Martelella mediterranea DSM 17316: one gene and its partner. The protein of the gene in region 1 interacts with the protein of each later gene in a pairwise test. Links are inferred from orthologs where the notes say so. Each region holds a gene or a part of one and is shown on either strand. Other genes may lie near its edges.

What was found.
Region 2: the proteins of hflK (region 1) and ftsH interact in binary tests that used the Escherichia coli proteins (3 or more experiments, as listed by UniProt). The link is inferred for Martelella mediterranea DSM 17316 from one-to-one orthologs.

The regions. Positions count from the first base shown.
Region 1 is NZ_CP020330.1:2,921,678-2,929,009, reverse strand. Bases 1,484-4,337 are described here. They hold hflK (FtsH protease activity modulator HflK), read right to left. Parts: upstream 3,557-4,337; coding sequence 2,411-3,556; downstream 1,484-2,410. Other genes in these bases: Mame_RS13640 (dihydrofolate reductase), read right to left, coding at 3,701-4,216; hflC (protease modulator HflC), read right to left, coding at 1,484-2,411. In the rest of the region: Mame_RS13660 (Do family serine endopeptidase), read right to left, coding at 1-1,175; Mame_RS13655 (DUF2065 domain-containing protein), read right to left, coding at 1,269-1,454; more of hflC, read right to left, coding at 1,464-1,483; Mame_RS13635 (hypothetical protein), read left to right, coding at 4,405-4,686; Mame_RS13630 (Rieske (2Fe-2S) protein), read left to right, coding at 4,867-5,514; Mame_RS13625 (aromatic ring-hydroxylating oxygenase subunit alpha), read left to right, coding at 5,511-6,344; Mame_RS13620 (glutathione S-transferase family protein), read left to right, coding at 6,341-7,003; Mame_RS13615 (amidohydrolase), read left to right, coding at 7,004-7,332.
Region 2 is NZ_CP020330.1:2,609,298-2,614,774, reverse strand. What follows is about bases 2,588-5,477. They hold ftsH (ATP-dependent zinc metalloprotease FtsH), read right to left. Parts: upstream 5,058-5,477; coding sequence 3,117-5,057; downstream 2,588-3,116. Other genes in these bases: tilS (tRNA lysidine(34) synthetase TilS), read right to left, coding at 5,163-5,477; glmM (phosphoglucosamine mutase), read right to left, coding at 2,588-2,894. Also shown: Mame_RS12200 (phosphoserine transaminase), read right to left, coding at 1-190; Mame_RS12195 (hypothetical protein), read left to right, coding at 628-1,269; more of glmM, read right to left, coding at 1,536-2,587. UniProt on the Escherichia coli protein: Acts as a processive, ATP-dependent zinc metallopeptidase for both cytoplasmic and membrane proteins. Plays a role in the quality control of integral membrane proteins.

The DNA.
Region 1 (7,332 bases):
TCCTCCGGCAGGGCTTCATCGGTCAATGCCGGCCCGCTCTCCGCCAGTTCTGGTTCCTCCAGCAGTTGCGGCGTCACCTGAACCGTCATTCGTTCGCCATCGCGCACGATCTCGACATCGGCCGGCTCGCCGATCCGGCTTTCGGCGACAAAACGCGGCAGGTCGCGGGGGCTTTCGATCGGATGGCCGTCGAAACTGAGGATGATATCGCCTTCCTCAAGCGGGCCGCCGGCACTCGGTCCATCCTCGATGATCGAGCCGACCGCGACGCCCGATGGATCGTCCGAACCCAGCGAAGCCGCAAGGTCATCGCTGACCTCCAGCACGCGAATGCCGATCCAGCCGCGCCGCGTCTGACCGAACTCGACGAGCTGATCGACGATATTCTCCGCCAGTTCGCTTGGGACGGCAAAACCGATGCCGATCGAGCCGCCCGAGGGCGAAAGGATCGCGGTATTGATGCCGATCACCTCGCCATCCATGTTGAACAGCGGGCCGCCGGAATTGCCCTTGTTGATCGCCGCGTCGGTCTGGATGAAATTGTCATAGGGCCCGTCGAGCTCGCGCCCGCGCGCCGAGACGATGCCGAGCGTCACCGAGCCGCCGAGACCGAAGGGGTTGCCGATCGCCACCACCCATTCGCCAATTCGCACGGTGCGCGAATCGCCGAACTTCACCGCCGGCAGCGGCGCATCGGGCTCCACCTTGAGAACCGCGAGATCGGTCTTGTCATCGACGCCGAGCAGCGTCGCGTCCAGCGTCTCGCCATCGGCAAGCGTCACGGAAATCGTGTCGGCATTCTCGATCACGTGGTTGTTCGTGACGATGATGCCGTCCGGATCGATGATGAAGCCGGAACCGAGCGACGACACCGGCCGGCTGCCGGGCCCGCCTTCGCCGTCGAAAAAGTCCTCGAAGAATTCCTCGAACGGCTGGCCTTCGGGCACCTTGGGCACCGGACGATCGCCGGCGTCGCCATCGCCTTCCTGCGAGATCGAGATATTGACCACGGAGGGCAGCAGCCTTTCGGCCATGTCGGCGATCGAGACGTCGGAGAGGGTTTCCGCCTCCGCCCGGCCGGCCGGACCCGCAAGCGGCGTCGAAGCGGCCAGAGCGACAGCAAGCCCGAGACCGGCAAGGCGGCGGACAAAGAGGGAATCGACTGTCTTCGACATGAAGCCTCCGTCATTGATGATCAGATCATAGGGCATTTCCGGCGAAGATCGAGACCGGACCCTCCGAAAATGATGGGCCCGCCTCCCACGGCCTCACCCGTGCACCAGGAACACCAGCAGCACGCCAAGCGCGACGGCGACAACGCCTGCCAGCCTCAATGCGCCTTCCGAGAAAGTCGGCAGCAGTCTTGCCATGGAGACAAGAAACGAAGGGGCCAGTGCATAGACCAGCCCCTCGATGATCAGAAAGAATGCGAATCCGATCAGGATATCCTGCATCAGCATGGATCAGTTGCTCCCGGCGGGAGCTTCCGTCGTATCCTCTTCCACGTCCGGCGCGAATGGCGCGGGCGCATCGTCGCTGCCGCTGGAGCCGAAATACTCGAAGAACTCCGAATTCGGCGACAGCACCATCGTCGCATTGTCGTTGATGACGTCCTTGTAGGCGTTCATCGAACGATAGAAGGCGAAGAAGGCAGGATCGCGGCCATAGGCATCGCCAAGGATGCGGTTGCGTTGGCCATCGCCCTCACCGCGCAGGATTTCGGCTTCCTTTTCCGCCTGCGAGGTGATCTCGACGACCTGGCGATCGGCCACGGCCCGCCGGGTTTCGGCCTGTTCGCGGCCGTTTGCCCGGATCGCCTCGGCTTCCGCAAGACGCTCCGACTTCATCCGCGAATAGGTATCTTCCGAGACCTCGGGGGTCAGGTCGGTGCGCAGAACGCGGACGTCGACGATCTTGATGCCGAGCTTCTCGGCGTCGTTGCGCAGCAGTTCCTGGACTTCCTCCATCATCGAAGCGCGTTCGAAGGAAAGCGCCGCCTGGAAGCCGCGCAGGCCATAGACCCGGCGCAGGGCCGAATCGAGCAGCGACCGCAACTGCCCTTCGGCCTCCGTCCGGTCGCCCGAAACGGCCTCGCGGAAGCGTTCGGGATCGTTGATGTTGTACACCGCGAAAGCGTCGACGATGTAGAACTTGCCGTCGGCGACCTGGATACGCAGATCGCTGAGGTCAAAGCGGAGATCCTGCTTCGAGACATACTGAACGCGGTCGGCATCGATGAAGGAGAAGGGAAGCTTGAAATAGATTCCCGGCTCCGACTCCACGCGCTGGATCTCACCGAAACGGATGACGATCGCCTGCTGGCGCGGATTGACCACGAAGAACGAGCCGTAAAGCACCACGAGAATGACGCCAATGGCGGCAAGGGTAGCGAGAAGACGATTGGATGACATTACTGGCTCGCTCCCTGCGTCAGGTTCTGCGTCGAGGATGATGCGGGAAGCGTCCGCTGCGTCCGCTGGGCCGCATCACGGTCGATCTGATCGAGCGGCAGATAGGGAACGACCCCCTGCCCTTCATCATCGACGATGACGTTCTTGGACTGCGACAACGCGTCCTGCATGGTCTCGAGATAGAGGCGCTTGCGTGTCACGTCAGGTGCGGTGCGATAGGAATCATAGATCGAGATGAAGCGCTCGGCCTCACCCTCTGCTTCCTTGACGACGCGGTCCTTGTAGGCCGCCGCCGCCTCGCGGACCACGGCCGCGTTACCGCGGGCAGCGCCCAGTTCCTTGTTGGCATACTGGTTGGCTTCCTGCTGGAAGCGGTCCGCATCCTGTCCGGCGCGCTGCACCTCGTCGAAGGCATCGGCCACCTGTTGCGGCGGCGACGCATCCTGGAAGGACACCGCGTTGACGGTGATGCCGGCGCCGTATTCGTTCATCGTTTCCTGAATGATCGACTTCACGTTGACGGCGATCGCCTCACGCTGCTCGCGGTAGACGTCGTTGGCGGGCCTGCGGCCGACAACTTCGCGCATGGCGCTTTCCGATACCTGATTGAGCGTCTCGATGGGCGATTCGACATCAAACAGGAAGCTCTTGGGGTCGGTCACGTTGTAGATCACCGAGAAGCTGAGATCGACGATGTTCTGATCGCCGGTCAACATGATGCCCTCGGGGTCTCCGCGGCCGCCGCCAAGGCTCATGCGACGTTCGGTGATGTCGACCTTTTCGACGGTCTCGAACGGCCAGAACATGAAGTGCAGACCCGGTTGGGCGACGTCCGTCTTGGGCTTGCCGAAGCGCAGTTCCACGCCGCGCTGGTCGGGCTGGATGGTGTAGACCGACTGCATGATCCAGAACACCGCCAACACCAGAACGATGATCGCGATCAGGCCGGCGCTGAAACCGCCGGGGAACATGCCCTTGAACTGATCCTGGCCCTTGCGGAAGAAATCCTCGATATCAGGCGGGCCGCCGTTTCCGTTGCCGCCATTGCCGCCGCCGGAGGGGCGCTTCGGCCCCTGGCCCCAGGGCCCCTGATTATCGCCGCCGCCTCCCCAGGGACCGCCGCCATTCTGATTGCTCCAGGGCATCCACACCTCTTAACTGTTTGTTTCCTCTGAACCGCAAAGCGCGGTCCCGTTGACGCGCAAGGCGTTTGACCCGTTATAAGGATGCAGACGACCGCTTTCAACGCGATCCGTGATAACGAAAGAGTTTTCTCGGTAAATTCCTGTTCAACGACACCGCTCATAGACCCTGTAGCAGGTCGGATAGTCATCCTTCTCGCCGGCGGGAAGCCTTTCCTCCTCGCCAACCTCCCAGAGCGCGGGATCGATTTCCGGAAACACCGTATCGCCTGCAAGCGTGGTCTCGACATGGGTGATGCGCAGCCGGTCGGCCAGTGCTAGCGCCTGCCGGTAGATTTCGCCGCCGCCCTGAATGCAGATTTCGTCCACGCCCTTCTCCACGGCGTCCTTTCTGGCGAGCGCCAGCGCGTCCTCCAGCGAGGTCGCGGTCAGGCATCCCTCGATCACGAGGCCGGGATCGCGCGACACGACGATATTGGTGCGGCCGGGAAGCGGCTTGCCGATCGATTCGAAGGTCTTGCGGCCCATGATCTGCGGCTTGCCTTTGGTGATCGCGCGAAAGCGTCTGAAATCGGAGCCCAGGTGCCAGGGCATGTCGCCGGCCCGGCCGATCACCCCGTTTTCGGCCACGGCCGCGACCAGCACGATATCGATTTTTTCCATGATTGGGCTCCTCAAAAGCGGCTCGCCGCTTCATGCCATACCCATCTTGCAAGGCGCAATGCCAGAGGGGGCCAGAGGGGGCCCAGAAGAGGGGGATTGTCCGCGCGAGGGCTGGACGGGTACGACGCGACTGCATAATCTGGCCGAAAGCCTTCGGCAGGCGCGACGACCCTTTCAGAGAACCGCCTTTGACCCAGATCGACCAGACACAGAAATTCATCATGCGCGGCCGTTTCGGCGCCGACAGCTTCATCCCGTGGATGGACCGGCATGCCCGCAAGCTCGGACTGGAGAAGCGAATCATCACCGCCTCGCCCGAGCGCATCGAGATGGCGGTCAAAGGCCCGCCTGCCCTGATCGACGCGATGGAAATGGCCTGTTCGCTGGGGCCGATCGATATCTGGGTCGAAGACATCGAATGCCTGCCGCTCAATGCCATGCCGAAATCCGATGAGCCGGTCGGCCATTGACGGGGCCAGCTATGCCTCAAGACGCCCGGCTTCGGCGACCGCACCCTGAATTACCTTTGCATCAAATTTGTTCATTCTTGCCAATGCATATTTGCTGTGCAAATTTAGACGCCGTCGATGCGATCACTTGTTGAAAGGGCGCGCCGGCCGATGACAAATCAATGTTTGGAAAGCCCCGAAATGCACCCCCAGACAACAGGCAGATGGACGCCGGCGGCGCTCTCGGCCGACCTGGCCGCGAGCACGGCGATGCCGGCCAGTCTCGCGACCAAGACCATCGCCCTGTGGCGCAGCGCCTCCGGCCGCCTGACCGCCTCCGACGACCGCTGTCCCCACAGGGGCATGCGCCTTTCCCACGGCTTCGTGCGCGGCGAGGCGCTGTCCTGCATTTATCATGGCTGGCGCTATGGCCAGGATGGCCAGTGTCTGCGCATCCCGGCCCACCCCGATCTGACCCCGCCAAAGACCATCCGCGTTGAAACCTATCCCGTGATCGAACAGGACGGCATCATCTGGATCGCGAGCGGCGAGGATGCCGGCACGCCGCCGCCCCTGAACGGGCTGATGCCGCTTCGCTCGCTGAGCGTGAGCGCCGGCATTGCCGCCATCGAACTGGCCACTGAAGCAAAAGCGGATGCCGACGGCCTGCTGAAACCATCCGATGACGCCTTCTGTCTTCTGCTTGCCCCGCAGGGCGAAGCCGCAACGTTGATTCATGTGCTCGTTTCCGCCGACGCAACGCCCCCGCAGCGGATCGCCGTCTCGCGGCAGGCGGAAACGCTGCGCCGCAAGGCGGAAGCCGCCAGCAACCAGGGAGCCGGCTCATGAATGCCATGCGAGACGAATGGTATCCGGTCGCGCTGTTCAGCCAGCTCGATCGCCGCGACACCATGCTGATGGGCGAGAACATCACCGTGGCGCGCGTCGGCGCTGACGAGGCGAAGGTGACAACCGAAGACGGACGTGCGCTGCCGGTACGGATACGCTACGGCCACGTCTGGACCTCGCTCGGCACGCCCGACCACGAACTGTTCGACATTCCGGAAGCCGACGATCCCGAACGCCGCCTTGTCGAAGTCGGGATCGTCCGGGTTCAGTGCTCGCCGCTCAGGGCCGTGGAAAACTTTCTCGACATCGCCCATTTCCCGTTCGTCCACACCGATATTCTCGGCGCGGAGCCGCATACCGAAGTCTTCAACTACAAGGTCGAAATCCGCGAGGAGGAGGACGAGGTCTGGGCGACCCAGGTGAAGTTCTACCAGCCGCAGGCGGCCAAGTCGGCAAGCGGCGGCATCGACACGGACTATATGTACCGCGTCCCCGCCCCCACCTGTTCGGTGCTTTACAAATCCTGTCCGCCGCGCCCCGGCGAGTGGGATGTGATCGCGCTCTTCGTTCAACCGCTGACGGAGGAAGTGTGCGAGGTATGGCCGTGGATGGCGCTGTTTGACGACACCTCCTCGATGACCGACCTGATCCAGTTCCAGCAGATGATCTTCCTGCAGGACCGTTCGATCCTCGAAAACCAGATCCCCGCGCGCCTGCCGCTTGACCCCGGCAAGGAAATCCCGACGCGGGCCGACATGACATCCATCGCCTACAGACGCTGGCTGAAGCGCCACAACTATACCTATGGCGCGCAATTGGTGGCCCAATGAAACTCTACGACTACATACTTTCTCCAAGCTGTTACAAGGTCCGGCTGATGGCGGCGCTGGCCGGCGTCACGCTTGAGACCCGCGCGGTCGACTTTCACCCCGGCAGGGAACATCGCGGCCCGGAAATGCGGCAGCTCAATCCGGCGGGAACGCTCCCGATCCTGACGGATGGCGATCTCGTGCTGACCGAATCCTCGGCCATGCTCGCCTATATCGCGGCCGGTTCGGCGCCCGCGTGGCTTGGTCGGGCCGATAATCCCGTCGAGATCGCCCTCGTGCAGCAATGGCTTGCCTTCTCGCCCAGGCTGACGGCGAGCCTCGGCGGTGCCAGGCTTCATCAGATGCTCAACATGCCGGGCGACATCGATGCCATGTCCGCCGCGGGCGTCGCGGCCCTCAGGGAACTGGAGATGGGGCTTTTCGAGCAACGCGAACGTGGCATGCGCTATCTTGCCGCCGACCGGCCAACGATAGCCGATATCGCCTGCTTCCCCTATGTGGCGCTCGCCCCCGACGGCAATATCCTGCTCGATCCCTACCCGACGATCCGCATGTGGCTGCGCGCCATCCGCTCGCTCGACGGCTTCATCGAGATGCCGGGCATCCACCGGCTGCATGAACTGAAGCCTGAACCGGAACACGCGGCGGAGGAAAGCTGAGTGACCGGCTATCTGCTCAAGAACTGCGCGGCCGTTGTGGTCGATGAAGGCAACGGTCCGACCGTGCTGCGCAATGTCGATCTTCTCACCGAGGGCCCGGCGATCAAGGCCATCGGCACGGGTCTTGCCGAGGGAGAAATTCCCGGGGGCACGACGGAAATCGATGCGGATGGATGGTTCGTCTATCCCGGCCTCGTCAACACGCATCATCACTTCTTCCAGTGCTTCGTGCGCAACCGGGCCGATCTGGACTGGACCAAACTGTCAGTCATCGAATGGCTCGACCGGATTTATCCGGTGTTCTCGCGGCTTGACGAGGACTGTTTCTA
Region 2 (5,477 bases), 320 kb from region 1 along the record:
GAACGCCGAGGATCTCGCGGGTAAGATCGATCGCTTCCTTGAGCTTCGCCTTGCCGATTTTCGCACGGTGGGAACGGCCAAGCGGCGCATCATTGAGCGCTTCGGGCGTCCAGCCGGGACGCTTCGCACAGGGGCCGGAAGAAAAGCGGGGATTGGCCGGACGCACGTCCGGCTTGGTCATATCAGTCATAGTCTACCCTTTCAGATAGTGGCCTCTCGTTGGGGAGAGGTGTCCCGCCGTCGGATATATGGGAGACGTAGGGATTAGGCAAGGGAAAAGATGACCGGGTGATGACGGTCAGCAAGTTCGCGCGAGCGAGACACGACCATAGAGAGAGAGCAAACGGCCGGGACTGACACAACACATCACCGAATGTTCTTGTAAGGTTCACTTCATTGGCACTGGAGTAGGCAAACGCGGAAATTCACGGCATGGGACGAAATGAGAGCGATAACGACAATAATTCCCATCGGTCGCTTGAACCTGACCCAACCCTCAAAGCGATGCAGCAACACAGCCGGTCGAGAGAAAACCTCCTCTCCGCAGTTGAATTCAAATATATTGTCGATAGAGTGACGTTTACCTGGTATAACATCGGATAAACATTCATTCGAGCGGGGGATATTATGCGCCTATTGAAGCTCAACGTTACTTTATTGACTTTTTTTGCGGGATTGGTGGTTTCCGCACAAGCGTATGACACCAAGCAGACAAACCATTTTGGGTTCACAACCACGGACATCGACAACAACTTCAAAGTCGCGGCAATGTGCACTGTTTCAGGCGGGAGCAGTGAGGAATTGCTGGATTCGGCTGCTGACTGGCTGCCGGCAATCGGAAGCACCCTTATGGGCGGAATAAAATGGGCTGCGCTTGACAAGGGCGAGGTACTTTGCGGCCTTCGCCACTATGAGGGGCCCGGCGCATTCACCTTTCCAGCCGATACAAAGGGCTTCGAGCTGACAATCCGTGCCTATCAGGACGGAAATCAGATTGGCAAGGATTTGAGTCCCAGGAACGCGTGCAACAACTCATTGCCGTTTCGCGTGAATATGCTTGGCGCATGTTGGGAAAAAGGCGAGAAAAGAAGTCTGGACAGGAAGGAAGCGGACTATGTGGTCGCCTGTATCGAAACGGAAGTCCCGTCATCGAATGAGACCCTGTCCTTTCTGGTGTACGCAGGTTCTGCCCCACAGGAAATAGAGACGGAAGTCGCATCGCAAGCAACCAACGTTCTAAAAACAGGGTGCGCCCAGCGGACGTTCTGACTGTCAGAAGTGGTCTGAGACATCAAGGCCGGCTTCGAGTTGCTGGTGAGTTACTCTGCAAGATTGTTGGGCATGGTTCCGACAGGCTTACTCGTGTTATCGGCATACCGTTCTTCCACTCTTCCCTCATTGGGTAGAGCTGTTCCTCTGTCGAATACATTTGAGACGCTGGGATCAGACAAAGTCAAACATGGCATGACGTGTGGTTCGTCAATTCCGCGCAGACTCTTTCAGCGGTCAGCGGATTGTTTGTTCGGCGGCAGACCTCACGCAGCCGTGCGCACACTCGAGATCACGTCGATCAGGCCCGAGACGACGCTTTCGACCTGTGCCGGATCGTCGCCCTCGGCCATGACGCGAATCAGCGGCTCGGTGCCCGAGGGGCGGATCACCAGGCGGCCGCGGCCTTTGAGTTCGGCCTCGGCATCGGCGATCGCCTTTTTGACATTGCCGTCTTCTAGCGGCGCCGCGCCGGCGGTGATGCGGACATTGCGCAGAAGCTGCGGCACGGGGTCGAACTTGCGGCAGACCTCACTGACCGGCCTGCCCGCGCGCTTGACGGCGGCCAGCACCTGCAGCGCCGCCACCAGCCCGTCGCCGGTGGTGCCGAAATCGGACAGCACGATATGGCCGGACTGCTCGCCCCCGACATTGTAGCCGTTCTTGCGCATATGCTCGACGACGTAGCGGTCGCCGACTTTGGTGCGCACCAGGTCGAGGTTCATGCCGTTCAGATGACGCTCGAGGCCGAGATTGGACATGACGGTGGCGACAACGCCGCCGCCCTTCAATTCCTTGTCCTCGACCATGTTGCCGGCGATCACCGCCATCACCTGGTCGCCATCGATGATGCTGCCCTGCTCATCGACGATGATGACGCGGTCGGCATCGCCGTCGAGCGCGATACCGATATCGGCGCGCACCTCATGCACCTTTTCCTGCAGGGTCTTGGGATAGGTGGAGCCGCATTCCTTGTTGATGTTGAGGCCGTCCGGCTCCGTGCCGATCTCGACAACATCGGCGCCAAGCTCCCACAGCGCGGTGGGGGCCGCCTTGTAGGCCGCGCCATTGGCGCAATCGACGACGACCCTGAGGCCGTGCAGCGTGACGTCGCGCGGAAGGGTGCGCTTGACGAATTCGATATAGCGATAGATGTCGCCGTCGACGCGGCTCGCGCGGCCGATCTCGTGCGAGCGGGCAAGCTGGGCATGGAAATTGTCGCGGTCGATCAGCGCTTCGATCCGCGCCTCGATCTCGTCGGACATCTTGTAGCCGTCGGGCCCGAACAGCTTGATGCCGTTATCGGCAAAGGGGTTGTGCGAGGCCGAGATCATCACGCCGACATCGGCGCGCAGTGAGCGCGTCAGCATGGCGACGGCCGGCGTCGGGATCGGGCCGAGCAGATAGACATCGAGGCCGGCCGCGGTGAAGCCCGCCACCAGCGCATTTTCCAGCATATAGCCGGAAAGCCGCGTATCCTTGCCGATCACCACGCGGTGGGTGTGATCGCCGCGCCGGAAGATCGTGCCGACGGCGATGCCCACGCGCATCGCCAGATCCGGCGTCATTGGAAAAACATTGGACTGTCCGCGAATACCGTCGGTGCCGAAATATTTACGTGTCATGGCAATCCTCTTCAGCGCCGCGCGCGCCGCGTCGCTCCAAAGCTAAAATACAAACGAGAGTGTCTTCGCAGATTATCGCCCTCAGGGCACTTAAAATAACGTCAACACCGCTAACATGGCGTTACCGTGGCGCGATTGACCAGTAGCCCGCAAACGCCGTCCGGGACGCCCTTCCAAACGCCAACAAAAAAACCGCCGGCTTTGGGGCCGGCGGTTGAATGGTCAATTGGTCTGCGGTTCGAACCCGTCGCCCTTGCCGTCTGCCGGCGCGGGCGCGTCCTTCTTCGGCCCCATCGAGGGCACCGCGGAACCGCGTGAGGGCGGCGTGTCGTCGCCGAGATCGCGGGCGGGCTTCTCGCCCTTCAGGATCGCCTTGATCTCGTCGCCCGACAGCGTCTCATATTCGAGCAGGCCTTCGGCCAGCGCAACGAAGCCGTCGTGGTTTTCCTTCAATATGCGGGTGGCCTCGGTGTAAGCCTCGTCGATCAGGCGGCGGATTTCGCTGTCGATCTTCTGCGCCGTGGTCTCGGAGACGTTCTTCGACTGCGAGACCGAATGCCCCAGGAAGACCTCCTGCTGGTTCTCACCATAGGAGACATGTCCGAGCTCGTCGGAGAACCCCCACTGCGTCACCATAGCCCGTGCAAGCTTGGTCGCCTGCTCGATATCGGAGGATGCACCGGAGGTGATGTTGTCCTTGCCGAAGGTCAGTTCCTCGGCAACACGACCGCCCATCATGATGGCGAGGCGCGAGATCATCCACTTGTAGCTCATCGAGTAGCGGTCGCCCTCGGGAAGCTGCATCACCATGCCGAGCGCGCGGCCACGGGGAATGATGGTCGCCTTGTGTACGGGGTCGGCCACCGGCACCTTCATTGCCACGATCGCGTGGCCGGCCTCGTGATAGGCCGTCAGCTTCTTCTCGGCCTCGGTCATCGCGGTGGAACGCCGCTCGGCGCCCATCATGATCTTGTCCTTGGCGTCCTCGAATTCGGCCATGGTCACCAGACGCTTGTTGCGCCTTGCCGCCATCAGCGCCGCCTCGTTGACGAGGTTCATCAGGTCGGCACCGGAAAAGCCGGGCGTGCCGCGGGCAACGACCTTCAGGTCGACATTCGGGGCAAGCGGCGTATTGCGGGCATGAACCTTCAGGATGCGCTCGCGACCGACGATATCCGGGTTCGGTACCACGACCTGACGGTCGAAACGGCCGGGACGCAGAAGCGCGGGGTCGAGAACGTCGGGACGGTTGGTGGCGGCGATCAGGATAACACCCTCATTGGCCTCGAAGCCGTCCATCTCGACCAGCAACTGGTTCAGCGTCTGCTCGCGCTCGTCATTGCCGCCGCCGAGACCGGCGCCGCGATGACGGCCGACCGCATCGATTTCGTCGATGAAGATGATGCAGGGCGCGTTCTTCTTGGCCTGCTCGAACATGTCTCGCACACGGGATGCGCCGACACCGACGAACATTTCGACGAAGTCGGAACCGGAGATCGTGAAGAACGGCACATTGGCCTCACCGGCAACCGACCGGGCCAGCAGCGTCTTACCGGTACCGGGCGGGCCGACCAGCAGCACACCGCGCGGAATGCGTCCGCCAAGGCGCTGGAATTTCTGAGGATCGCGCAGGAATTCGACGATTTCCTCGAGATCCTGCTTGGCTTCGTCCACGCCGGCGACATCGTCAAAGGTGACTCGGCCATTGGCCTCGGTCAGAAGTTTGGCCTTGGACTTGCCGAAGCCCATCGCCCCGCGCGAGCCGCCCTGCATCTGGCGCATGAAGAACAACCAGACGCCGAGGATCAGAAGCATTGGCAGAAGCGTGCCGACATAACTCAGGATACCGCCGGAACCGTCGTTCACGGGCTTGGCATCGACCTGTACGTTGGCGCTTTCCAGCTTGGTGAGAAGGGAATCGTCGATGACCGGGGCATAGGTATGGAATGTCTTGCCGCCACCGCCGGAATAGGTGCCGGTAATGGTGTTGCCGGTAATGGTCACATCCTTGACCTTGCCGGAATCGACATCGCTGACGAATTGCGAATAAGCCACCTGCGTCGCGCCGTTATGCGACGGCGTCGACTGGAACATGCTGAACAGCGCGACCAGCAGCAACGCGATTATGGCCCACAGCGCAATATTGCGTAAGTTTGGGTTCATCAAAATCCCCGAAATCCTATAACCGGCACGGTGGTGCCGCTGAGTTAGGCCTAACATAGGGTCGCCGCCATGTCTTGCCAAGACAAGCGCATCCCAAGTTTAATATTAACCGCCGAAATAGCCGGGCGCGGGAAAACGCGAAAGGCCGAATGCCTCCGCCAGCCGGTTGGCCAGCGCCAGATCAAAACCGGGCAGATAGCGCTGGTATGGCGAGAGAATGCGGCTGATCCCGACCTCGCCCGGCAATGCGCCCTGCCCTGCGCAAGGCATGGTCAAGCGTGCCAGCTTCGACAGGCGGGAGGGAAGCGCGGCGAAGGCCTCGACAGGTTCGCCGTCAAGGCCAGCGGGGTCAATCTCAACGGTCGCTCCGGAGCGGTTTTCAATCCGCCACCGACCATCCCAAATCCGCGTCGTCCCCGG